DNA from 3 places in the Streptomyces sp. NPDC096193 genome. Region 3 is predicted to be linked to each of the others. Evidence: riboswitches for the same ligand, from Rfam matches in the RefSeq annotation. Region 3 holds a riboswitch; each other region holds the start of a gene.
The links. A riboswitch is a leader RNA that binds a small molecule or an ion and turns the genes downstream of it on or off. The one in region 3 is predicted to bind cyclic di-AMP.
Positions count from the first base shown of each region.

Region 1: linked by a shared signal. The riboswitch ahead of ABTX78_RS03265 (M23 family metallopeptidase) and the one ahead of ABTX78_RS27490 (M23 family metallopeptidase) in region 3 are both predicted to bind cyclic di-AMP.
Region 2: linked by a shared signal. The riboswitch ahead of ABTX78_RS33040 (transglycosylase SLT domain-containing protein) and the one ahead of ABTX78_RS27490 (M23 family metallopeptidase) in region 3 are both predicted to bind cyclic di-AMP.

Region 1 covers NZ_JBEOSJ010000002.1:120,588-128,465, forward strand. Annotated here, with positions in the region: gene ABTX78_RS03255 (M16 family metallopeptidase) at 1-115, shown strand, start outside; gene ABTX78_RS03260 (M16 family metallopeptidase) at 142-1,509, shown strand; cyclic di-AMP (ydaO/yuaA leader) riboswitch at 1,769-1,940, shown strand; gene ABTX78_RS03265 (M23 family metallopeptidase) at 1,954-2,739, shown strand; gene ABTX78_RS03270 (GntR family transcriptional regulator) at 3,056-3,733, shown strand; gene ABTX78_RS03275 (HPr family phosphocarrier protein) at 3,943-4,224, opposite strand; gene ABTX78_RS03280 (bifunctional acetate--CoA ligase family protein/GNAT family N-acetyltransferase) at 4,388-7,258, shown strand; gene ABTX78_RS03285 (DUF5998 family protein) at 7,296-7,878, shown strand, end outside.
Region 2 covers NZ_JBEOSJ010000036.1:22,406-30,283, forward strand. Annotated here, with positions in the region: gene lanKC (class III lanthionine synthetase LanKC) at 1-2,457, opposite strand, end outside; gene ABTX78_RS33030 (threonine synthase) at 2,637-3,854, shown strand; gene ABTX78_RS33035 (helix-turn-helix transcriptional regulator) at 3,851-4,498, shown strand; cyclic di-AMP (ydaO/yuaA leader) riboswitch at 4,947-5,101, shown strand; gene ABTX78_RS33040 (transglycosylase SLT domain-containing protein) at 5,104-5,919, shown strand; gene ABTX78_RS33045 (DUF1232 domain-containing protein) at 6,022-6,357, opposite strand; gene ABTX78_RS33050 (DUF6233 domain-containing protein) at 6,496-7,053, shown strand; gene ABTX78_RS33055 (hypothetical protein) at 7,216-7,878, shown strand, end outside.
Region 3 covers NZ_JBEOSJ010000023.1:17,120-24,997, forward strand. Annotated here, with positions in the region: gene ABTX78_RS27485 (PrsW family intramembrane metalloprotease) at 1-751, shown strand, start outside; gene ABTX78_RS27490 (M23 family metallopeptidase) at 941-1,981, opposite strand; cyclic di-AMP (ydaO/yuaA leader) riboswitch at 1,993-2,149, opposite strand; gene ABTX78_RS27495 (PP2C family protein-serine/threonine phosphatase) at 2,645-3,784, opposite strand; tRNA gene ABTX78_RS27500 (tRNA-Met) at 3,961-4,034, opposite strand; gene ABTX78_RS27505 (hypothetical protein) at 4,134-4,724, shown strand; gene ABTX78_RS27510 (MerR family transcriptional regulator) at 4,798-5,547, opposite strand; gene ABTX78_RS27515 (RNA polymerase sigma factor) at 5,637-6,869, opposite strand; gene ABTX78_RS27520 (YciI family protein) at 6,866-7,282, opposite strand; gene ABTX78_RS27525 (hypothetical protein) at 7,493-7,702, opposite strand.

The DNA of each region.
Region 1 (7,878 bases), on a different contig from region 3:
GCAGGCGGTCGCCCAGGCCCGGCTGCGCCCCGACAACAGGGCGGTGCTGGTGTACGAACCGGTCTCCGCCGACCAGGACGACCAGAGCGACCAGGAAGAAGGGGCGGACCAGTGAGCGACGCCGCCGAGCCGTTGACCGCGATGACGTTCCACCCGCAGCCGCAGGCGGGTACCGCCAGGCCGTGGGCCTTCCCCGCGCCCGACCGCGGCACCCTGGACAACGGTCTGACCGTCCTGCGGTGCCACCGGCCCGGTCAGCAGGTCGTGGCCGTGGAGATCTCTCTCGACGCCCCCCTCGACGCCGAGCCGGAGGGCCTCGACGGCGTCGCCACGATCATGGCGCGCGCCCTGTCCGAGGGCACCGACAAGCACTCCGCCGAGGAGTTCGCCGCCGAGCTGGAGCGCTGTGGGGCCACCCTCGACGCCCACGCAGACCACCCCGGCGTCCGGGTCTCGCTGGAGGTCCCGGTCTCCCGGCTCCCCAAGGCGCTCGGGCTGCTCGCCGAGGCCCTGCGTGCCCCCGCCTTCGACGACAGCGAGGTCGAGCGGCTGGTGCGCAACCGGCTGGACGAGATCCCGCACGAGATGGCCAACCCGGCCCGCCGCGCCGCCAAGGAGCTGTCCAAGCAGCTCTTCCCGGCATCGCTGCGGATGTCGCGCCCGCGTCAGGGCACTGAGGAGACGGTGGCCCGGATCGACGCCGCGGGCGTCCGGGCGTTCTACGACGCCCATGTCCGGCCCGCTACCGCGACCGCGGTGATCGTCGGCGACCTCACCGGGGTCGACCTCGACGCCGTGCTCGCCGAGACCCTCGGCGAGTGGACGGGCGACACCGCGCAGTCCCGGCCCGTCCCGGCGATCACCGCGGACGACACCGGTCGCGTGATCATCGTGGACCGGCCCGGAGCCGTGCAGACGCAGCTGCTGATCGGCCGCGTCGGCCCGGACCGCCACGACCGCGTCTGGCCCGCCCAGGTGCTCGGTGCGTACTGCCTCGGCGGCACGCTCACCTCCCGTCTCGACCGCGTGCTGCGCGAGGAGAAGGGCTACACCTACGGCGTACGGGCCTTCGGCCAGGTCCTGCGCTCGGCACCCGACGGCACGGGCGCCTCTCTGCTCGCCATCAGCGGCTCGGTGGACACCCCCAACACCGGCCCGGCGCTGGACGATCTGTGGAAGGTGCTGCGCACGCTGGCGGACGGGGGTCTCACCGACGCCGAGCGCGATGTCGCCGTGCAGAACCTGGTGGGTGTCGCCCCGCTGAAGTACGAGACGGCGGCGTCCGTCGCGAGCACCCTCGTCGATCAGGTCGAGCAGCACCTGCCCGACGACTACCAGGCGCAGCTGTATGTGCGGCTGGCCGAGACGGGCACGGTGGAGGCGACGGCAGCGGCCGTCAGCGCCTTCCCCCAGGACCGTCTCGTCACGGTGCTCGTGGGTGACGCGTCCGCGATCGAGGAACCGGTCAAGGCCCTCGGCATCGGTGAAGTGACGGTTGTCACCAGCTGATTGAGGCCGTCGCCCCGCTTCTGCTTCTCGGCGGAGCGGCTTCCGCCTCCCGGTGGAGCGGTCTTCGCGGTCCGGTGGGCGCGGCCAGGGAACCCCGGCATCACACGATGCCGGGGTTCCGCTGTTTGCCCGATTTGCTGCGGGGCTTCCCCTCTGCCCTGTGGCATGCGCTACAAACAGGGCTGTCTGTTTGGTGATTGAAAGTTGCCACGCTTAGCGTCGGTCCGGCTGTTCGCCAGTACCGCCGCATCCGCGGCACGGACAGCCATCGCCGAGTCCCCGTCAGGCGCGAGCCTGGGGAGCCGGGGACCCACACGCAGTCCCTGGGGTGAATCGGATGCCTTCGCAGCTGTGCCGCGGCGGAGGCGCCCGTAGGAGACCTTCCTGCTCCGAACCCGTCAGCTAACCCGGTAGGCGAGAAGGAAGGAAAGGACCAGCCACTTCATGGCGTTCGCCCGTCCCACCGGGAAGCACCGTGCCCCGAACCGTGTGACGCGCAGAGGCGCGAGCATCGCCGGCGTCGCGGCCCTTGCCACCACCGGCGTCATCGGAACCCTCGCCTCTCCGTCGCTGGCCGCCGAGACCGGATCCGCCGCGTCCGGCACCGTCACTCTCGAGAGCACCGGCCTGAGCACGGCCGTCGGCGCCGACTCGCTCGCCACCGAGATAGCCGACCAGGCCGCGGCGCAGGAGCAGGAGGCCGAAGAGGCCGTCGCCCGCGCCAAGGCCGCCGCCGAGGCCGAGCGCAAGGCCGAGGCCCGCGCCAAGGAGGCCCGCGAGGCCCGGGAGCGTGCCGCCCGCGCGGCCGAGCGCAAGCGCCTGAACGCCTTCGTGTCACCGGTCTCCGGCTCGTACGTCTCCACCGGCTACCGGGCCGGCGGAGCCGTCTGGTCCTCCGGCACCCACACCGGCATCGACTTCCACGCCGCCACCGGCACCCCGGTGCACGCGGTCGGCGCGGGCACCGTCGTCGAGGCCGGCTGGGGCGGCGCCTACGGCAACAACATCGTGATCAAGATGAATGACGGCTCGTACACCCAGTACGGCCACCTGTCGTCGCTGAACGTCTCGGTCGGCGAGACCGTGACCCCTGGCCGGCAGATCGGCCTGGCCGGCTCGACCGGCAACACCACCGGGCCGCACCTGCACTTCGAGGCCCGCAGTGGCGCCGAGTACGGCTCGGACATCGACCCGGTCGCGTACCTGCGCTCGCACGGCGTCACCATCTGAGCCGCGTGACCGTCTGAAGCCCGCGGATCGTCCGGGCCGGCGGATCATCTGAGCCCGCAGACCGTCCGGGCTCGCAGATCGTCCGGGCCGGCGGATCGTCCCGGCCGCACCCAAGGCCCCGGCCCACCGCCGGGGCCTTCCGCGTGGGCCGATGTGTGCGCAGGCGCGGGCATGTCGCGTGGTGGCAAGCCGGCGACTGGCCAAAAGATATCCATGAATGCCCGCCGGGCATCGGAAAATGTGGACCGCTGCAATAGAGTCACCGAACGGTCGTCAATCGGCTGCGTTTCGCGCGGATTAAAGCGGAGGTTCGGTCATGCGCATTCCCGCGCACTCGGTATGCACGGCGATCCGCGACGACATCGTCTCCGGTGTGTTCCGGCGCGGCAGCAGACTCACCGAGGAGCAGCTGGCCCGCCGTTACGGCGTCTCGCGCGTCCCGGTGCGCGAGGCCCTGCGGACGCTGGAGTCCGAGGGCTTCGTCACCACCCGGCGTCATGCGGGCGCGTGCGTGGCGGAGCCGACCGAGCGGGAGGCGGCCGACCTGCTGGAGGTGCGGATGCTGCTGGAGCCGTTGGGTGCGGCCCGGGCGGCACAGCGGCGCACCGAGGCCCATCTCAAGGTGCTGCGCGGCCTGGTCAGGCTGGGCCAGGAGCGTGCTCGCCGTGGTCAGGGCGAGGATCTGCGTTCGCTCGGCGGCTGGTTCCACGAGACGCTCGCCCAGGCTTCCGGCAGCCCGGGCCTGATCGCTCTGCTCACCCAGCTGCGGCACAAGATCGCCTGGATGTACGTCGTGGAGCAGCCGGCCGCGCCTGTCGAGTCGTGGGCGGAGCACGGCGCGATCGTGGACGCCGTCGCACGGGGCGACGCCGAACGGGCCCGGGCGCTGACCGCCCTGCACGCCGAGCGGGCGGCGGCAGCGCACCGGCCGCGGAGCACGGAACGCGTGAGGACTTCGCAACATTCCGTAAACACCGCGAGCGCCCGCAATTAACAGTCGCGCCGTATACAAAGAGGAAGCATTCCGCGGGGGCTTCTTTTCTGCTGTCCGGATTCCTTTCACGGGACCGGAAAGTCCGGCGGAGTCGTCCGAATATCCAAGGGTGCCCGGGAAATGGCGGACGAGCCGGTCCGGGAAAGGAAAAAGCCGCGGCTTCCCGTATTCGGGACGCCGCGGCTCCTGGCCGCCGGACCGTCGGGTGGTCAGACGGTCTCGGGAAGCTCGTCGAGGCCCTCGGCCACCAGCTTGGCGAGCCGGTCAAGGGCGGCGTCGGCGCCGTCCGCGTCGGAGGCCAGCACGATCTCCTCGCCACCCTGGGCGCCCAGGCCGAGCACGGCGAGCATCGAGGCGGCGTTGACCGGGTTGCCGTCGGCCTTGGCGATCGTCACGGGGACGCCGGAAGCCGTGGCGGCACGGACGAAGATGGAAGCGGGGCGGGCGTGAAGGCCCTCGGCCCAGCCGACGTTGACGCGGCGCTCAGCCATGGTGTTGCCCTTCAAGTCTTAGCGGTTGTCTAGACCAGTCTCTCATGTACGGTCGCGGGTCGGCACCGGCCCCGGGTCCGACCGCGGACGCCTGCGGGCCATCCTCAGACTGCCGCGCCCCAACACCCTCCGCGACCGGTGATCGCGCCGTACGCTTTCTGCCATGCAGACCCAGCCGGACCACGCCTACCCCGCTCACTGGGAAGCAGACGTGGTGCTGCGCGACGGGGGCACCGCGCGCATCAGGCCGATCACCACCGAGGACGCCGATCGCCTGGTCAGTTTCTACGAACAGGTCTCGGACGAGTCGAAGTACTACCGCTTCTTCGCCCCCTACCCCCGGCTGTCCGCCAAGGACGTCCACCGGTTCACCCATCACGACTACGTGGACCGGGTGGGTCTCGCGGTCACGGTCGGCGGCGAGTTCATCGCGACCGTGCGCTTCGACCGGATCGATCCCACGGGACGCCCGGCGAGCGCGCCCGCGGACGAGGCCGAGGTCGCGTTCCTGGTCCAGGACGCGCACCAGGGCCGAGGAGTGGCCTCCGCCCTGCTCGAACACATCGCGGCGGTGGCCCGGGAGAGGGGTATCCGCCGCTTCGCGGCCGAGGTGCTGCCCGCGAACAGCAAGATGATCAAGGTTTTCCGGGACGCCGGCTACACCCAGAAGCGCAGCTTCGAGGACGGCTCCGTCCATCTCACCCTCGACCTCGAACCGACGGCGGAGTCCCTCGCGGTGCAGCGCGGCCGCGAGCAGCGTGCGGAGGCGCGCTCGGTGCAGCGGCTGCTCGCGCCGCGCTCGGTCGCGGTCATCGGCACCGGCCGGGCGCCCGGCGGTGTGGGCCGTACGGTGCTGCGCAATCTGCTGGGGGCGGGCTACACCGGCCGTACGTACGCGGTGAACCGGGCTTTCCCCGAGTCGCAGACGGAGCTGGACGGAGTGCCGGCGTTCCGTTCGGTCGGCGCGATCGTCGCCGAGACGGCGGAGCAGGTCGACCTGGCGATCGTCGCCGTACCCGCCGAACGGGTGCCGGATGTCGTCGCCGACTGCGGAGAGCACGGCGTTCAGGGCCTCGTCGTGCTGTCCGCCGGGTACGCGGAGTCGGGTGCGCAGGGACGGCTCCTCCAGCGGGAACTGGTGCGCCGGGCCAGGTCGTACGGCATGCGGATCATCGGTCCGAACGCCTTCGGCGTCATCAACACCTCGCAGGCCGTCCGGTTGAACGCCTCGCTGGCGCCCGAGACCCCGGCCGCCGGCCGCATCGGTCTGTTCACCCAGTCCGGGGCGATCGGCATCGCGCTCCTCGCGGGGCTGCACCGCAGGGGCGCCGGGCTCTCCTCCTTCATCTCGTCCGGCAACCGCGCGGACGTGTCCGGCAACGACTTCCTCCAGTACTGGTACGAGGACCAGGACACCGATGTCGTCCTGCTCTACCTGGAGACGATCGGCAATCCGCGCAAGTTCTCCCGCCTCGCCCGGCGCACGGCGGCGGTCAAGCCGGTCGTCGTCGTCAAGGGCGCCCGGCACAGCGGCAGCGAGCCGCCCGGTCATGCGGTGCCGGTGACCCGTGTCCCGGACGCGACGGTCGGTGCGCTGCTCCGCCAGGCGGGTGTGATCCGGGTCGACACCGTCACGGAACTCGTCGACGCCGGCATCCTCCTCGCCGACCAGCCCCTGCCCGCGGGCCCACGGGTCGCCATCCTCGGCAATTCCGAGTCCCTCGGTCTGCTCACCTACGACGCCTGCCTCGCGGCCGGTCTGCGCCCGCTGCCCCCGCTGGACCTGACGACGGCGGCGACGCCGTCGGACTTCCGCGCGGCACTGGCGCGGGCCCTGGCGGACGAGGGCTGCGACTCGGTGGTGGTGACGGCCATTCCGTGGGTGGGGGAGGACGGCGATCCCCAGGCGGGCCATGGCGAGGTCCTGGCGGCGGCGCTCCGTGACGCGGCCGCCACCGCCCCGGCGAAGCCGGTCATGGTGGTGCACGTCGAACTCGGCGGTCTCGCGGACGCACTGTCGGCGGCGACCAGCACACGCACCGCTCCCGGACAGCCGTCTCCGGCCGCGGCGCCGCCCGGGGGAGCCCCGGACACGCGCGGCCCCGCCGACGTGAGCGAGACCGACGGAGCCGCGCAGGACGCGTCCGGCGCCCGTCCCGCGGGCAGCCGCATCCCCGCCTATCCCGCGGCCGAGCGGGCCGTCCGTGCCCTGTCCGAAGCGGTCGGCTACGCCCAGTGGCGACGCCAGGCCGCGGACCCGGGGCGGGTCCCCGAGTACGACGACATCGACGAGAGCGGTGCCGGCGCCCGGATCGAGGCGCTGCTCCAGGCCCCGGGAGACGCCCGCGGCATCACCCTCGCCCCCGCCGACGCCCACGATCTGCTCGCCCGGTACGGGATCCATGTGCGGCCGACCCTGCCGGCTCCCGGGCCGGACGACGCCGTCAGGGCCGCCGCCCGGCTCGGCTACCCCGTCGCTCTCAAGACCACCGCCCCCCACCTGCGGCATCGCGCCGATCTCGGCGGTGTGCGGCTGGATCTGGCCAACGAGGAGCAACTGCGGCAGGCGTACACCGAGTTGACGGAGCTGCTCGGGAAGCCCGCGGAGCTGCAGCCGGTCGTGCAGGCGATGGCTCCGCGCGGGGTCGACACCGTGGTGCGCGCCGCCCTCGATCCCGCCGTGGGCGCGGTGCTCTCCTTCGGACTCGCGGGCGCCCCCTCCGAGCTGCTCGGGGACACCTCGCACCGTCTCGTTCCGGCCACGGATCGCGACGCGGCCGAGCTGATCCGGTCGATCCGCTCGGCTCCGCTGCTGTTCGGCTGGCGGGGTTCGGCGCCCGTCGACACTCCTGCCCTGGAGGAACTGCTGCTCCGCGTGTCACGACTGGTCGACGACCATCCGGAAGTGATCGGGATCAGTCTTGAACCGGTCGTTGTCGCTCAACACGGGCTCACGGTCCTCGGCGCGTCCGTCCGCCTCGCCCCACCTGCCACCCAGACCGACCTGGGACCCCGACGACTCCCCAGCTACTGAACGCTCACCGCTGTCGGGGCCCCGTAGGATGGGCCCCATGGCGAAGACCGGTACGACGACCCAGGGGCTGCGCGCGGCGATCGAGCGCAGCGGCTACTACCCGGCTCTCGTGGCCGAGGCGGTGGAGGCCGCCGTCGGAGGCGAGCAGATCGCGTCCTACCTGGTGCACCAGGAGACCACGTTCGACGCCAATGAGGTGCGCCGTCATGTGACGGTCCTCGTGCTGACGGCCAACCGCTTCATCGTGAGCCACACCGACGAGCAGGCCGCCGACTCCAGCTCACCGACGCCGTACGCCACCACCTCCACCGAATCGGTCAAGCTCAGCCGGATCTCGTCGGTCGTGGTCAGCCGGGTCGTGGCCAATCCGGAGTCGTACACCCCCGGCACCCTGCCCCGTGAGGTCGTCCTCACGATCGGCTGGGGCGCCGTCTCCCGGCTCGATCTGGAGCCCGCCGCCTGCGGCGATCCCAACTGCGAGGCGGACCACGGCTACACCGGCAGTTCCACCGCGGACGACCTGAGCCTGCGAGTCAGCGAGGCCGGCGACGGACCCGACACGGTCCGCCAGACGCTCGTCTTCGCCCAGGCGCTCTCCGAAGCCACGGCAGCCACGCGCT
Region 2 (7,878 bases), on a different contig from region 3:
GGCGTGCCAGGCGAGGGCGTCGATCTGCCGGCGGACGTCAGCCGGTTCCGTACCGGGTCCGCCCGTGGTCGTACGGCTCAGGTGGAGCACCATGCCGGCGGCGCCCCGGAACAGTCCGGGCTGGGCGTAGAAGGTCGCCTGCGCGGCGCGGACGATCTCACCCCGGGCGCGCTCGAAGTCGGCGTCCGGGCGGTGGGCCAGGTAGTCGTCGAGCACCATGCCGATGCCGACGCTGCCCGCTCCCAGGTACGGCATGGTGCGCCAGCCCTCGTCGACCTGGAGGGTGCCGCCCGCGCCGTGCACGCAGCGGGCGAGGTCGCGGCGCAGCGCCTCCGCTGCCAGATCGAGGAGGGCGGTGTCGCCGGAGCGCTCGTACAGCCGCAGGAACAACAGGGCGGTGCCCGCCGCTCCGTGCAGCAGCCCGGCGCGCGATCCGTCACGGGCGGTGCGGCCGCCTCCGTTCAGCCCGGGACCGCCGGTCAGGGGGCGGGTGGCGAGTTCCGCGCAGCGCAGCGCCGCCGTGCGGAAGTCTGTGTGGCCCGTCTCCGCGGAGAGGGCGTCGAAGGCGAGCCCCAGTCCGGCCAGGCCGCTGTGGAGGTCCGGCGCGAGTTCTTCCCAGGGCTGGCGAAGGGCGAGTTCGGCGAGCGACAGCGCGCGCTCGGTGTGGCCGAGACGTTGCAGGGTCCAGGCGATGCCGGCGAGACCGTCGTAGAAGCCGACGGGTGTGCCCGAGGGCGGCTCCTTGCTCCGCAGCAGTAACCATTCCTCTGCCGCGGGGCAGCGGTCGGCTCCGCTCGCGTCCAGCGCGTACAACACGCCGGCCGCTCCGTAGCCGAAGGTCAGACCGCCGCCCGCGGTAGCGAACTGGGCGATGTCACCGGGGAAGACACGGTCCTCCCGCTCCGGTGACGCGGAGGCCAGGACGGAGCGGACCAGGGAGTCGCGGCTGTGTGGCCAGTCGGCGGGGGACACGGGCAGATAGCTTCCGGATCCGGGTGAGCCGACGGCGCTCTCGTCCGGCGCGCTGCCCGGATCGCGCAGGATCTCCCGCACGGCCTCGTCCAGTAGGCCGCGGTCCACCGGGAACTGACGGGCGATGATGTCGGCCAGGTGCCTGGCCTTCGCGCGGTCGACGGCGAACAGACTGGTCAGCGGGATGAACAGCGCGAGCCGCAGACACGCCAGGGCGTAGCGGTCCACGTCGAACCCGCGACGGCCGGCCGGAGCGACGAAGGCCGGATGTGCCACCGTCTGCCGGCCGCCCTCACCCTTTTGGTGCGCGGCCTCGAAGTCGAGGAGGACGACGGACGACTCGTCCTCGGAGACCATGATGTTGAACAGGTGCAGATCGTTGAAGACGACGCCGCGGGAGTGCACCGCCTCCATGGCCCGCTCCACCAGCCCGTGCATGCGCAGCGCCCACGCCGTGTACTCCGCGAGGCGATCCGGCCCCGGGTCGGCGTCGATCAGCGGGTGACGGCGGGCGAAGAACGAATTGAGCGGCTTGCCCTCGATGTACTCCAGGACCAGGAAGTGATGGTCGCCGAGCACGAAGGCGTCGCGGACCTCAGGGGTGCAGGCCAGCCCCGACAGCGCTTCCAGCGCGGTCCGTTCACGATGCAGGCGCGCCACGGCGTCGGCGCCGTCGGCGGCCAGTCCGGCATGCGGCCGCGCTTCCTTCAGGACCACCTTCTCGCCGGTGCGGTTGTCACGGGCGGCGTACACGCCACCGCCGTTGGAGAAGTGCAGCGCCTTCTCGACGGTGTACGGCATGGCGTCGACCGTGACCGCGGAGCGCGCGTCGAGGTGAGGCTTCAGGAAGTCGGGCGGTGTGACCCACGCGGGTATCTGGAACACCGGTCCCCGAAGGTCCGGCACGAGTTCGCCGTCGGCGTTCGCCACGGCGGGACGCAGCTCGCCGTGCTCGTCGTAGCAGTGCCGTCTGGTGAAGCTGCCGTAGCGCAGGTGGACAGGTCCGTCACCCCAGCGGATGTCACTGAGGATGTACGGACCGGCCTCGCCGGCCAGGAGAGCGGCGAGCTCCTCCGCGATGGCGCCGCACTGCTCGTCGTCGGCCGGATAGACAGTGATGAACTTGCCGCTGCCGGCCCGGTCCGCGTACTTGGCGTTGCGGTTGTGCAGCAGATACCGGCTCGGCATGAACTTGAAGGCGATGTCCCGTGCGACGCAGTAGGTCCACACCCGGGCGAGGACCGATTCGGCGTTGTCGAGACAGGCTGAGACATGGACCTTCCAGCCCTGGGAGGGCAGTTCGGTGTCGACCGGGCGGAGTGCGAGCCAATCGCCGGACTGGTTGCGCTGCCAGCCGGCGGGGACGGGGCGGCGTGCGGGCTCGTACAGGGAGGTGCGTCCGGCGTTGTCGGTGAGCGACAGCCGGTGCGGCGCGTCATAGAAGTGCCGGTCTGCGTCGCAGAAGACGGCGTACCCCTTGTTCACGCGAACTCCCTCGGTCGATGACGGCACTGACGCTGTCACGCCGTGGAGAGGCTCCGACAGTCACGGCTGTCACCTTCGACCTGTGCAGAACGCACGGGTAACAACCGCCCTGCCGGTCACCTTGGTGTTTTACTGTTCGTCCATCGCTGGATAAAGTGTCCAGCATCATGGTGGGCAGGATGGGCGGGAGGAAACTGGTGGAAGACCGGCGCGGACCCGAGGACCTGCATGGCGGCGAGGATCTGTCCGGCGGCGAAGAGGTGCCGGTACCTGTTCCGCACCTCGTCGACGAGCGTTCCGGCAGGACGTACGAGCTCGACGCCCGCCGCTGGCGCGGTGACGACGGCGCGCCGCTGAGCGTCTCGCCGCTGCCGGGCCTCACCCCGGCGGACATCGACAGCGGCACGCGTTCCCTCTGGCGCTACCGCGCTGCGCTGCCCTCGGCCGTCGGCCGGCCGGTCACCCTGGGCGAGGGGAGCACCCCGCTGCTCGACAAGGAGTGGGACGGCGCGCGCGTCGGCTTCAAGGCGGAGTGGTTCAACCCCACCGGAAGCTTCAAGGACCGTGGCAGCAGCGTCATGATCTCGGCGCTGGCGGCAGCCGGGGTGTGCGAGGTGATCGAGGACAGCTCGGGCAACGGCGGCTCGTCGGTCGCCGCCTACTGTGCCGCGGCCGGTATCGGAGCCTCGATCCTCGTGCCGGAGGGAACCTCACCGGCGAAGGTGCTCCAGACCCGGGCATTCGGCGCCACCATCGAGCCCGTCCCCGGCGGGCGGGACGCGACCGCCGCCGAGGCCCTGCGCCGCTCCGACCGCACGTGCTACGCCGGGCACAACTGGAACCCCTTCTTTCTCCAGGGCACCAAGACTCTTGCCTACGAGCTGTGGGAGGACCTCGGCTTCGCCGCCCCGGACACGGTGGTCACCGTGGCAGGAGCGGGCAGCCTCGTCCTCGGCCTCGATCTCGGGTTCTCCGAACTGCTGACGACGGGTCAGATCAGCAGGCGACCACGGCTGTTGGTGGCGCAGCCCGCCGCGTGCGCCCCCATCCATGCCGCGTTTCACGGCGCCCCGGCACCCTCGTTCGGCCCGACGATCGCCGAGGGTACCGCCATCCGTACGCCCGTCCGGCTGCCCGAAGTGGTGGCCGCCGTCCGCCGGTCCGGTGGAGACATGGCGGCGATTCCCGAGGCCGCCATCGTCGGAGCCGTCCGCCGACTCGCCGGCACCGGGCTGTACGTCGAACCCACGAGTGCGACCGCCGTAGCGGCCATCGATGTCTTCCGGGAGCGGGGCGTCATCCGCGAAGGAGAGACGATGGTGGTGGTGCTGACCGGTTCCGGGCTCAAGGCGGCGACCGCGATGGGGAACGTGTTCACGGAAGGCACTGTCGCGTGAGCGCCGCGGCCCGGGGGCACGAGCGCGCGGAGGACGAACTTCTCCTGCGCGAAGGGGAGAAGATCGTCGTCGCACTGGGGCGGATGTTCCCGGGGCTCTGCGAGGTCGTCCTGCACGACCTCCGCGATCCGGACCATGCCGTCCGGGCGATCGAGAACAACCTGTCCGGCCGCACCGTGGGTGACCCGGCGACCGAACTCGGCCTCGCCCGGATCGCGGATCCCGACTACCCGAGCGTTCTTCAGAATTACCCCAATCGCTTTCCCGACGGCCGTCCCGCCAAGAGCACTTCCATCGGTCTCAAGAACAGCAGGGGCGACTATGTGGCGGCGATCTGCCTCAATCTGGATGTCTCCCTCTTCGCCACGGCGGCCCGGAGCCTCGCCGGACTGGTGCGAACCGAGGAGCCCGACGTATCGCTGGAGGAAACTCTCCGGGCCCGCAGCAGCGGCGAACTGCGCGCGGTTGTCGAGGAGTTCTCTGCCGCGCGGGGTCATACCCCGCGCAGCCTCGATGCCGCATCCCGGCGTGCATTGGTGCGTTCGCTCAAAGAGCGCGGCTTTCTTCAGGTGAAGCACTCGGTGCAGGCGCTCACGGACCTCCTGGGCGTCTCCCGGGCGACGGTCTACAACTACCTCCGCTGAGGGCTGCTCCGTGATTGCCGGTGGACAGCGCGCGGCGTCGGATGCGGGGCTCGGACGGCGGAGGGCCGCGAAAAACGGGCATAAAGGGCAGGGCTATGTCCGAAAAGTCATGGCATAGGTAATTATTCGCCATGCGGCGCAATGTCCGAATTAGGGGAACCGGAGGGGATTTACTTTCTTTCGTGCGGCCCCGCGGACTGCTCGACTTCGCAATTGGTTGCAGTGAAATGGGTCACTCCGCAGGGAAATCGCGATCAATGCCCGTCGGCCCAGATCTGTTCTGTGTAAAGAAAGTTGAACCTCTCGCCCGATGCGGCCCGGCGGTATTTACCCCCATTGGATCATCCCGGGGGGTTTACGTCGGGAATTCGGGGCTTGTTCCGTCCGGCTCGCCTCGCTTAACGTCACGGTCAATCCGGGTGGAACGCCGAATCCTGCCGCCACCCGTAAACCACGACCACTGACCCATGGCAGGAGCGGGGGAACCAGGTAAGCCGCCGATCCGTAACCCGGAACGGCTCGGGGTCAAGTCGCATTCAATGCGGCCGGGCATCTCCAGTCCGCACCCGACAGCTCACCTCGCAGGCGACGGAGAGGAATGCGTCATGGCTGCAAAGGGTAAGCACCGCCGTCCCAAGACCAGTTCATTGACCCGGGGCATTGTCGCCGCGGGCACGGGTGGGGCCGCTCTGGTCCTCCCGGTGATCGGGGCGACCACCGCCGGCGCCGCCCCGGCGACGACGCACCCGTCCCTGGGCCACCAGGCCGTGGCCCCCGCCGCGCCGGCTCCCGCGAAGAAGGCCCCCTCGACCTACTCGGTCGTCGCCGGTGACTCCCTGTCCTCGATCGCGGACCAGCTCGCCGTGAGCGGCGGCTGGAAGAAGCTCTACCAGGACAACCGCAGAGCCGTCGGCGCGGACCCGGCACTCATCCACCCCGGCCTGAAGCTCTCCGTCGGCAAGAAGGCCACGGCGGACGCCCCCACCCCGGCCAGGACCTCCACCGAGCGGGCGGACCGCTCCGAGCGGGCGTCCACGCCGGCCGTCGAGACCGTTGCGAAGGCCGCGCCGGCCGAGCAGGCCGCACCGGCCAAGAGCTACACGAACGACCTCGACGGCTGGATCAAGGAGTCGCTGGACGTCATGGCCCAGCACGGCATCCCCGGCTCGTACGAGGGCATCCACCGCAACATCATGCGTGAGTCCTCGGGCAACCCGCTGGCGATCAACAACTGGGACTCCAACGCTGCGGCCGGAACCCCCTCCAAGGGTCTGCTCCAGGTCATCCAGCCGACGTTCCTGGCCTACCACGTGCCCGGCACGGCGATGGACAGCTACGACCCCGTCGCCAACATCACCGCCGCGTGCAACTACGCCGCCGACCGCTACGGCTCGATCGACAACGTGAACGGTCCCTACTGAGCCGCCGCCCACTGAGCCGAGGCCTGACACGGCGCGGCCCAGCAGCGCCGAGGCGCCGGTCCCACCTGACGGGGGACCGGCGCCTCGGCGCTTTCGCGAACCTCAGAGTTTCTCCAGGGGCTTCTCGAGCGACCGCCGGCGTCGGACGGAGCCCTGCAGAGGCCCACGCGCCGCGGCCGCCGCGGAGTGCAGAGCCCGCAGCGCCAGCAGGAGCACTCCTATGTCGTCGAGAAAGATGGGGTCTGGAAGCAGATCGACCGGGCTGACGGCGTAGACGAGCGAGCCCCAGAAGAGTGCCTTGTTCTTCAGCGGCACCCCGGCCTCGCGCAGCACGGCGCGCGCCTTCACCACCCTGACCGCCAGCACCACGGTCACCACCAGCATCGCCAGAACCACAGCCGCTGCGACGATCAGAGTGACCGTCAGTTCGGTACTCATCGTGCGGTCTCCTCGGGGTGGACGCCGGTCCGTCTCTACCCGTGTTCCCTCCGCGCCGGCGTCCATGGGCATACGGGGGCAGTTGTCCCTCGAACCGGTGACCCGCGCCGCTCAGGGGTCACGACGTACGGTGGGGGGATGAACGCAGACCCGCTGCCGCCGATCGTGGTGGTTCTCCCGGACGGACAGGAGGTCCGTGGCCTGGTGCACTCCCGGCTCCAGACCTCGCGCGGATGGATGTACCAGGTCGGTGTGCCCATGTGGCGGACGACGGCCGAGGAGTGGGTGGAGCCGGCCGAGTTGGCGCTGTGGGTGCCCGCCGAATACGTCCGGCCCATGGAGGGTGTCCCGTACGAGGACATCCCCACCCAGCAGGCGGCACCGGCGTCCGCGTCCGCAACTGCCGCTGCGGTACCGCCCGCTGCCGCGGCACCCGCACCCGAGCCGGACGGGGTGCTCATCCCCGCGGCAACCCCCGCGGTGGAGGCGGGTGAGTCGCGGCGGGCCTGGCGCATCGAGCGGTTGCCGCGGGAACGCGGCCGCCCCGGCTGGAACGTGGTGCACGTCCATGACTGCGAGGACGCGGACGACGGCGATGTACTCGACCTCGACCAGACCCTGATGGTGCTCCGGCGCCCGGGCACCAGAGCCTGCGCGAAGTGCGGCGCCGCCGAAACCCTGACCCCGTTGCAGTGAGAGCGGCAGTGTGACCGAGGCGGTCGAAACTGCCCGAAGTCTTCGAACAGCATGACTCGTTGTGAGTGTGAGCACCGTCGATACCTCCCCGGACGTTCAGTGGAGCGTTGTTTGTAGGTAGCATCCGGCACCACAACTGGTATGCGAGGAAAGTGAGCTGTCATGCCGGAGCACAACCCCAACCACCTCCAGTCCCACTACGCCCAGCAGGTTGCCGCCGACCTGGAGAACAACTCCTCCGAGCAGGAGCGCATCAGGTCCGAGGTGGCCGCGTTGCAGGCACAGCTGGAGACGTTGCAGAAGGACCACGAACTGCTGGTGAGCATGCAGGCCGCTCTCGGTGGCACACCGGCGAAGAGCACTAAGGCGGCCAAGGACGCCAAGCCGGCGAAGACCGCCACGGGCGCCAAGGGCGCTACCGTCCCGAAGGCGCGACGCGCGAGCGGATCCGCAACCACGGTCGCCGCAACCACCGCCAAGGACCAGAGCAAGGCCGCCAAGAAGCCGGCGGCAACCACCACCGCGAAGAGCTCCACCGCACCCAGGACCACCACGGCGGCCAAGTCCGGCACCGCGCCCAAGACCACCGCCACGCCCCTGCGGGAGCTCGCCGTCGGCATCCTGGGGCGGCGCCAGGAGCCCTGGTCCGCGGCCGAAGTCACCGAGGAGCTGACACGTGCGCACCCCGACCGCCCGCTGACCGTGCAGTTGGTGCGCAACGCCCTCGAGGCGTCCGTCGCCAAGAACCAGAGTGAGCGCTCCAAGCAGCAGAACTCCGTGTACTACACGGCGGTCGGCAAGAAGGCCGCGGCGGACGAGCCGGCG
Region 3 (7,878 bases):
CGCGTTCACCGAGAACATCCTCTATCTGGGCAACGCCTTCGGTGAGGACCAGCAGATGGGCTTCTCCGGGATCGCCTCGGTGACGGCGGCGACGTTCTTCGTACGGATCGTCATGTCCCCGTTCGCACACCCGCTCTTCACCGTGCTGACCGGTATCGGCTTCGGCATCGCGGCACTGGCCTCACGGCGCATGCGCGTCCGGCGCATCGTCCTGCCGCTGCTCGGTCTGGCGTTGGCGATGGGCATGCACGCGCTGTGGAACGGCTCGACGTCCCTCTTCGGCCCGTGGGGCTTCTACCTCGTGTACGGGGCCTTCATGGTGCCCGTCTTCGGGCTGCTGACCTGGCTCACGATATGGAGCCGCCAGCGGGAACTGCGAACGATAGCCACCGAGTTGCCGGCGTACGCGGCGGCCGGCTGGCTGTCGGCGGACCAGCCGCCCGCCCTGGCGTCGATGCGGGCGCGCACCCTCGCCCGGGATGTGGCCCGGCGTATGCACGGGCCGACCGCGGCGCACGCGGTGTCGGAGTACCAGCACTTCGCGACCTCGCTGGCGTTCCTGCGCCACCGGGCCCACCGGGGCGCTGCGGACCCGGACTTCGTGGAGCGCGAGCAGGAGCTGCTGCACCATCTGTGGCAGCGCAGGGAGGTGGCGGCACCGGCGCTGACCTACGCGGCACGGGCCACCGGGCGGGTGCACGTGCCCCCGCCGCACCGCGACTACGGCGCGTACAACCCGTACCGGACCTGACCGCGCATTCGTACGGACCGGACCTGACCGGACACCCGTACGGACCGGACCCGACACCACACCGCACTGCGGCCCTGCGGGAAGGGCCCGGCGGCAAGACTGCCCGGCGACGAAACCGGCAGTCCTGGCGTCGGGGGGTGAGCGCCGGGACTGCCGGGGACCGGGATTCGCGGGAAGGGTCCCGCAGGATCAGGGAGTCAGGCCCTTGTCCCGCAGCCAGGCCATCGGATCGATGCCCGAGCCGCCGGGGGTGTGGACCTCGAGGTGCAGGTGCGCGCCCGTCACATTGCCCGTGGCACCCACGCGGCCGATCGTCTCGCCGGTCGCCACCTTCTGGCCGGCGCTCGCGGTCATCGACGACAGGTGCGCGTACCAGACCTCGGTGCCGTCCTCGAGTTCGAGAACGATGCGGTAGCCGTACGAGCCGGACCAGCCCGCCGACTTCACGGTGCCGCTGTGCACGGCCTTGGCGGGCGTACCCGTCGGGGCGGCGAAGTCCAGGCCGGTGTGCTGGCCCGAGGACCACAGGGAGCCGGACTCGCCGTACGTGGAGGTGATCGTGTACGAGGAGGTCGGGAGCGAGTAGCTCTTGGCCAGCTGAGCGAGGCGCTCGGCCTCCGCCTTGGCCTTCGCCTCGTCCTCGGCCTTCTTCTTCGCGGCCGCGGCCTTCGCCGCCGCCTCTTCCGCCTTCTTCTTCGCCGCGGCCTCGGCCTTGTCCGCCGCGGCCTTCGCTGCCGCCGCCTCGGCCGAGGCGACCGCCTTGGCCTGCTGCTGCTCGGCCTGCTGAAGGATCCGGGCGCGCAGCGCCTCGCCGGTGCCGCCCTGGCCGGTGTCGGAAGCGGTGTCGGCGTAGGCGATGCCCATCGCCGAGTACGTGGCCGCCTCGTCCACGACGTCCGAGGAGTCTTCGGACATGAAAGAACCGACGCCGGGAAGAGACTTGGCGTCGGGCAGATTGTCCGAGAGGGAGTCGGGAAGGGATATGGAGACCGCGGGTTTGTCCTGCGCGGTCGCGATGCCGCCCGCGCCGACCGCGGCGATCACGCCGACGCCGAGCACGGTGGAACTCCGGGCAAGTCCGCCGCGCTGCTTGGCGACACGGTGCCGACCGCGCACCGGACGGACGGAGTCCTCGGTGGGGTTCCACTCTTCGAGGGACCGCTCCGCGCCCTCCGCACCGAAGAAGTCATTGGCGAAGGGTGCTTCTGGGGCAGGCCTGTTGGACGCCACTGAGGCGTGCTCCTTTCCTTCCTTCTCGCCTACCGGGTTAGCTGACGGGTTCGGAGCAGGAAGGTCTCCTACGAGCGCCATCCGCCGCACAAGTCGCGGTGGAAGGTGCCCGATTCACCCCAAGGATTGGTTCCCCGGTTCCCTTGCGGAATTCGGCGCACGCGCACGGCGCCGTCCTGACGACGGCTGGGACGACCGCGCTGCGTTATCGAACGTTAATAGACGCGAGGACTGTATTCCAAGCTGTTCCGGGTGATCGTTAACGACTTCCCGCGGGACCAATCGGGACACAAGCAGCCGGAGTCGGGCGACTTGATCGACCTTCGGACTTCGTCACATTACTGACGGGTCGTCAAATGGTATGCGGAGGGGGATCTTCCCACTACGAAGCGTGCACGGCCGCCGGGAGCGGGTCGCGCCGGCGAGACCCCTGGCTCGTTCAAAGTGCCCGCGATCGCCTGCACCACTCATCAGGGCAAGCACCCCAGACGCGTTCCCCGACCCACCCAACTCATCCGGCAAGACCACCGAACCGTTCCTCATCCGGCCAAGCCCACCGTCACGTTCCGCAGCCCGCCCGCACACCTCGCACTGCCTCGCACTGCGTCGCACCGCCTCGCACGGCGAGAGACACCCGCTACGTACCCCCGGAGCCGGTGCCCCTCACACCGGCGGCACGACCGGCACCGTCCTGCGGCGCTCCTGCTGCCTCTCCGCCGGCCGGGCGACCGCCAGCAGCGCCATGTCGTCCCTCGATCCGCCGCCGGTGTACCGGCGCACGTCGTCGACGAGCGCGTCGAGCAGTTCGTCGGGCCCGGGGAAGAGCCGCCCGGAGAGCCGAGCGCCGGGATCGTAGAACTCGCCGGCCGCGTTGCGCGCCTCGCTGACACCGTCCGTGTAGAGCAGCAGGGTCGCCCCCGTCGGCAGCGAGTACTCCACCGCCTGGTCCGGCCAAGTCTCCAGATCGCCCATGCCGAGCGGCAGCGCGGCAATCGACGGCTTCAGGAACTCCAGGTCACCGTTGGCGTACAGCATGATGGGCTCCGGGTGGCCGCGATTGACCAGCCGGACGATTCCGGCGCCGCGCGGGATCTCCCCCAGTACGGCGGTGGTGAAGCCCTCGACCGCGTCCAGGCTGTCCCGGCGCGTGCCCTCGCGTGCCAGCGCCCGCTCGAGGCGCTGGGCGACGCCCTCCAGGGAACTCTCCTGTTCGGCCGCCTCCCGGAACGCACCGATGACCACGGCCACCGCCTCGACGGCCTCCAGCCCCTTGCCCCGTACATCGCCGACCACCAGCCGTACCCCGAAGGGCGTCTCCTGCACGGCGAACAGGTCGCCGCCGATGAACGCGTCGGCGAGCGCGGCCTCGTACCGTGCCGCGACGTGCAGCCCGCCGATCCGTTCGGCGGGCGTGGGCAGCACCGCACGCTGCGCGGTCTCGGCGATGACCCGGGCCGAGGCGAGCCGCTCACCGCTGCGTCTGACGACGGCGTTGATGAGCAGCGCGAGTCCGGAGACGGTGAAGAGCGTGAAGATCTCGGTGTACGCCGTGACCTCGCCGGCGGTCCGGTTGTAGAAGTGCAGCCCGAGCACCGCGAGGGTCGCCGTGATGCCGGTCACCAGCGTGGTGCGCAAGGAGAAGAACGGAGCGGCGATCAGCGGGGCGGCAGCGAACATCGGTACGGCCGTGAACTGCGCCGGGGTCGCCAGGTCGAAGACGAGCCCACCGATGATCATCAGCGTGGGCAGGGCGCGGATGAAGCGGCGGGCGCCGTACACGCGACTCTGTTGGAACTGCGCCAACGGTGCTCTCCTCCCCGGTCCGTCCACGGCTGCGGACGGTACCGCGCTCTACCCAGGCTGTCCGGAGCCGCGCCGCCGAGCGACTCTCCGTCGGCCAACCGGGCGAAACGCCGTGCCCACAGACGGGAAACAACAGCGGCCCGACACTCGAGACGAGTGCCGGGCCGCTGTGTCAGTAGCGGGGACAGGATTTGAACCTGCGACCTCTGGGTTATGAGCCCAGCGAGCTACCGAGCTGCTCCACCCCGCGTCGGTGAACACCACTCTACGCCATCCGGAGCAAGATCAACTCCAATTGAGGGTGCCCCCGCTCTGTCGCTCACGTTTCCGGTGGGTCACCATCTCGCGCATGAGGGGGAAACAGTCCGTGCCCAGGAACCTGCGTCCGTCGATCGTCCGCCCGCTCGTGCGCCGAAGGATCGGCCCTCTCGCCCGGGCGGCGGCGGCGCTGGTGGCGCCCGCCGTCGGCATGGCCGCGTACGTTTTCCACCCCGGCGTGCAGGACGACAAGCTGGCGGGCGCCCTGGCGAACAGCTCCCTCCCCCGTGCCCAGCTGCTGGTCATCGATCCCCCCGGCGGCTTCGAGACGGAACCGGGCAGCGGCCGTCTCGACGCGGACTTCCGTCTCCACTACAGCGCGGGCGGACGGCCCGGCTCCGTCCCCGGCGTCGACTACGAGGTCACCGCACGGCCCGACGCGGGCTGCCCCGAAGAACTCCCCGGCCAGATCGTCTGCCTGGACGCCGGAGACGGCTTCACCGTCGTCAAGCAGTGGCACGTGGACGGCACGGTGTCCCACTACGTCGTCCAGCGCCGCGGGACCCTGCTGCTGCGGGCGCGTACGGCCCCCGGCCTGGACGTGGAACGGCTGCGCAGCACACTCGCCGCCGCCCGCCCCGCGACCGACGAGGAGCTGGCGAGGGCGCTGCCCAACCGCTGACCACGCTCTGTCCACCCGCTGATCGGCGGCGGGAGGCCGGCGGCGGGGAGACCGGCCCGCGGGTGCCACGTGATCACTCGACGGTCAGGTGCCGCTCCCCGTACACCTTCATCGCGTCCCGGACCAGGACGGCCGTCCCCTCGCCGTACCGGTCGTACGCGGCGGTGAAGCGCGGATCGGCGACGTACATCTCGCCCAGACCGATGAAGTACGACTTCGAGGGCGTCGTGGTCGTCGACAGCCATCCGTACTGCCGCGCGGTGACCGCCTGCACCTCGTCGCTGTCGGCGGACCGGCCGTCCCGGAGCGCTTGCGCGAAGGCCTGGGCGATGGAGACCTGCTCGTCCTGGAAGGCGCGCTTCTCCTCGTCGCTCAGGGAGCGCCACCAGCGGTCGCTGTTCTCGTACGCGTCCCGGCCCCAGCGCTCGGTCACCTCTTCTTCGTACTGTGTGTGGTCGAAGCCGTCGAACACTTCCTCGGCCATGAGTTCTTCCCCTCTCTCGGTCTTGTGGAGAGTGGTCCGCACCGAGGCGATCTGCCGCCCGATGCGTTCGCGTTCCTGCTCCAGGAGGCGCAGATGAGCCCGCAGCGCGGCACCCGTGTCGCGTTGCCCTTCGAGCACCTCGGCAATCGCGGGCAGGCCGAGACCGAGCTCGCGGAGCAGCAGAATCCGCTGCAACCGCACGAGCGCGTCCGGGCCGTAGTAGCGATAGCCGTTGCTGCCCACCCGGGTGGGTTCGAGCAGACCGAGCTCGCCGTAGTGCCGCAGCGTGCGGCTCGTCGTCCCGGCGCGCCGGGCAATCTCCTGGATCGACCACTCCATGACTCAGACGCTAAATCTTTACGCTGCGTCAAGGTCAAGCGGCGTTTCGGGAGCGCTGGGCGAGCGGCGGTCCGGGAGCCGGGCGCGGCTCAGGGCAGCAGCCGGGACGCCCGGGCCCGGAGATAGCGCGCCTCGGGGATGCTCAGCGTGCGCCGGGCTGCCAGCTGGTAGGCGGAACGTGCCCCTTCGACGTCCCCCGCCTTCTCCAGCAGATGCGCCCGCACGGCCTCCAGCCGGTGGTGGCCGGCCAACCGGTCCTCCAGCCCGTCGAGCTCCGCGAGCCCGGCCTCGGGTCCGTGCACCATCGCGACGGCGACGGCCCGCCCGAGCTCGGCCATCGGCTCCGGAGCCAGCCGTACGACGAGGTCGTAGAGCGCGAGGATCTGCGGCCAGTCCGTGTCCTCGGCGCTCGCGGCCTCGTCGTGCAGCGCCGCGATCGCGGCCTGGAGCTGGTAGACCCCCGCCGGGCCCTGTCCCAGGGCTTCTTCCACCAGGGCCGTTCCCTCGTCGATCGCCGGCCGGTCCCAGAGCCCGCGGTCCTGCTCGTCGAGCGGGATCAGCTCCCCGTCCGGCCCGGTCCGCGCGGCGCTGCGGGCGTCGGTGAGCAGCATCAGCGCCAGCAGACCGGTGACGGCACCCTCCCGCGGCAGCAGACGGCGTATGGCCCGGGTGAGCCGGATCGCCTCACGGGCCAGATCGGCGCGGTGCAGCGCCCTGCCGGACGTCGCCGTATAACCCTCGTTGAAGATCAGATACAGGACCTGAAGCACGGCGGCGAGCCGCCGGTCGCGGTCCTCGGGGCCCGGCTGCCGGAACGGCAGGCCCCGGACCTTCTGCTTGGCCCGGCTGACCCGCTGCGCCATCGTCGCCTCCGGCACCAGATGGGCGCGGGCGATCTCGGCGGTGGTCAGACCGCCCACGGCTCGCAGCGTCAGGGCGATCTGGGCGGCGGGCGTGAGCTCGGGATGACAGCAGAGAAAGAGGAGGGTGAGGGTGTCGTCCTCGGCGGGCGCCCGGCTCTCCCCGGGGGCGGGGGTGGTGAAAGCGTCGCGCGGCATGAGGGTCACGACCGACTCCTCGCGGCGGCGCCGGGCCTCCTCACTGCGCAGCTGGTCCGTCAGCCGTCGCGAGGCGACCCTGATCAGCCAGCCTCGGGGGTTGTCCGGGACGCCCGCGTCCGGCCACTGCTCGGCGGCCGCGAGGAGGGCTTCCTGCACCGCGTCCTCGGCCAGGTCGAAGTTCCCGTAACGGCGTACCAACGCACCGAGGACCTGCGGCGCGTGCCGGCGCAGCAGGCCCTCGACAGCGGTCGTACGGCTCAACATTCGCCTCCGGCGGCGTCCTGGATGGGCCGGATGACGACGGGGTACTCGGTCGTTCCCTCGGGAGCCGGGCACTGCGCGACGCGTGCCGCGATCTCGGTGACCCGCTCCAGGCTCTCGCAGTCCAGGACCCAGTACCCGGCGAGGACCTCCTTGGTCTCGCCGTAGGGCCCGTCCGTGACGACCGGACGGCCGTCCTGGCCGGCGGCCACCGTCCGGGTCCGCGCGGGCTCGGTGAGCCCTTGCGCGTCCACGAGTTCACCGGATTCGGCGAGGTCGTCGTTGATCGCTCCCATGAAGGCAAACATCGCCTGCATGTCCTTCTCGCTCCACGCGGGGCTCCCCGCGGAAGGCTTCCCGGACATGGCCTCGTAATCGGCCTGCGTGCCCTGGACCATCACCAGATACTTCATGACTCGCTCCCTCGGATGCGCGGTCACCCTCGTGGGCAACTCTCACAGGGGACGTCGGAGCCGGTGAAGGGTTCTCGACACCTCGCGGAAGAATCCTGGGAGATCTTTTCGGGACCACCCGGCCGGCGCCCTGGCCGGGCATCTGGCACCGAGAAGGGCTGCCGGCCGACGAGGACCACTGAGCCGCCTCGTGCCGCCGGAGCGCCGGTGTTACTGGACGGCGCCGAGCACCCCGGTCACGGGCGCGACGACTCCCGTGAGCTGCCCCAGCTGGCTGATCTGGTCGAGCTGGTTCAGGGACGGTGCTCCGGCGCCCGCCCGCTCGGCGGTGTGTCCCGAGGCGTGGGCACCGGATGCGGCCATGGCGGTGGCGCCGGCGGCGATGGCAACGGCGGTGAGGATGCGCTGTGTCTTGTTCATGCCGGGACAACGGCGGAGGGGACGCGGGGTCACGGGGACGGCTCCCGGATGACCCGCACCGACGACCTCACCGATGCCCCGCGACGACGAAACAGCGCTCCTGTGCGAGGACTCGGGCCGACTATGGCGTGTTCTGGACCGTCCCCCGGCCCGCTCCCCCCGAGATCCTCTAAGGG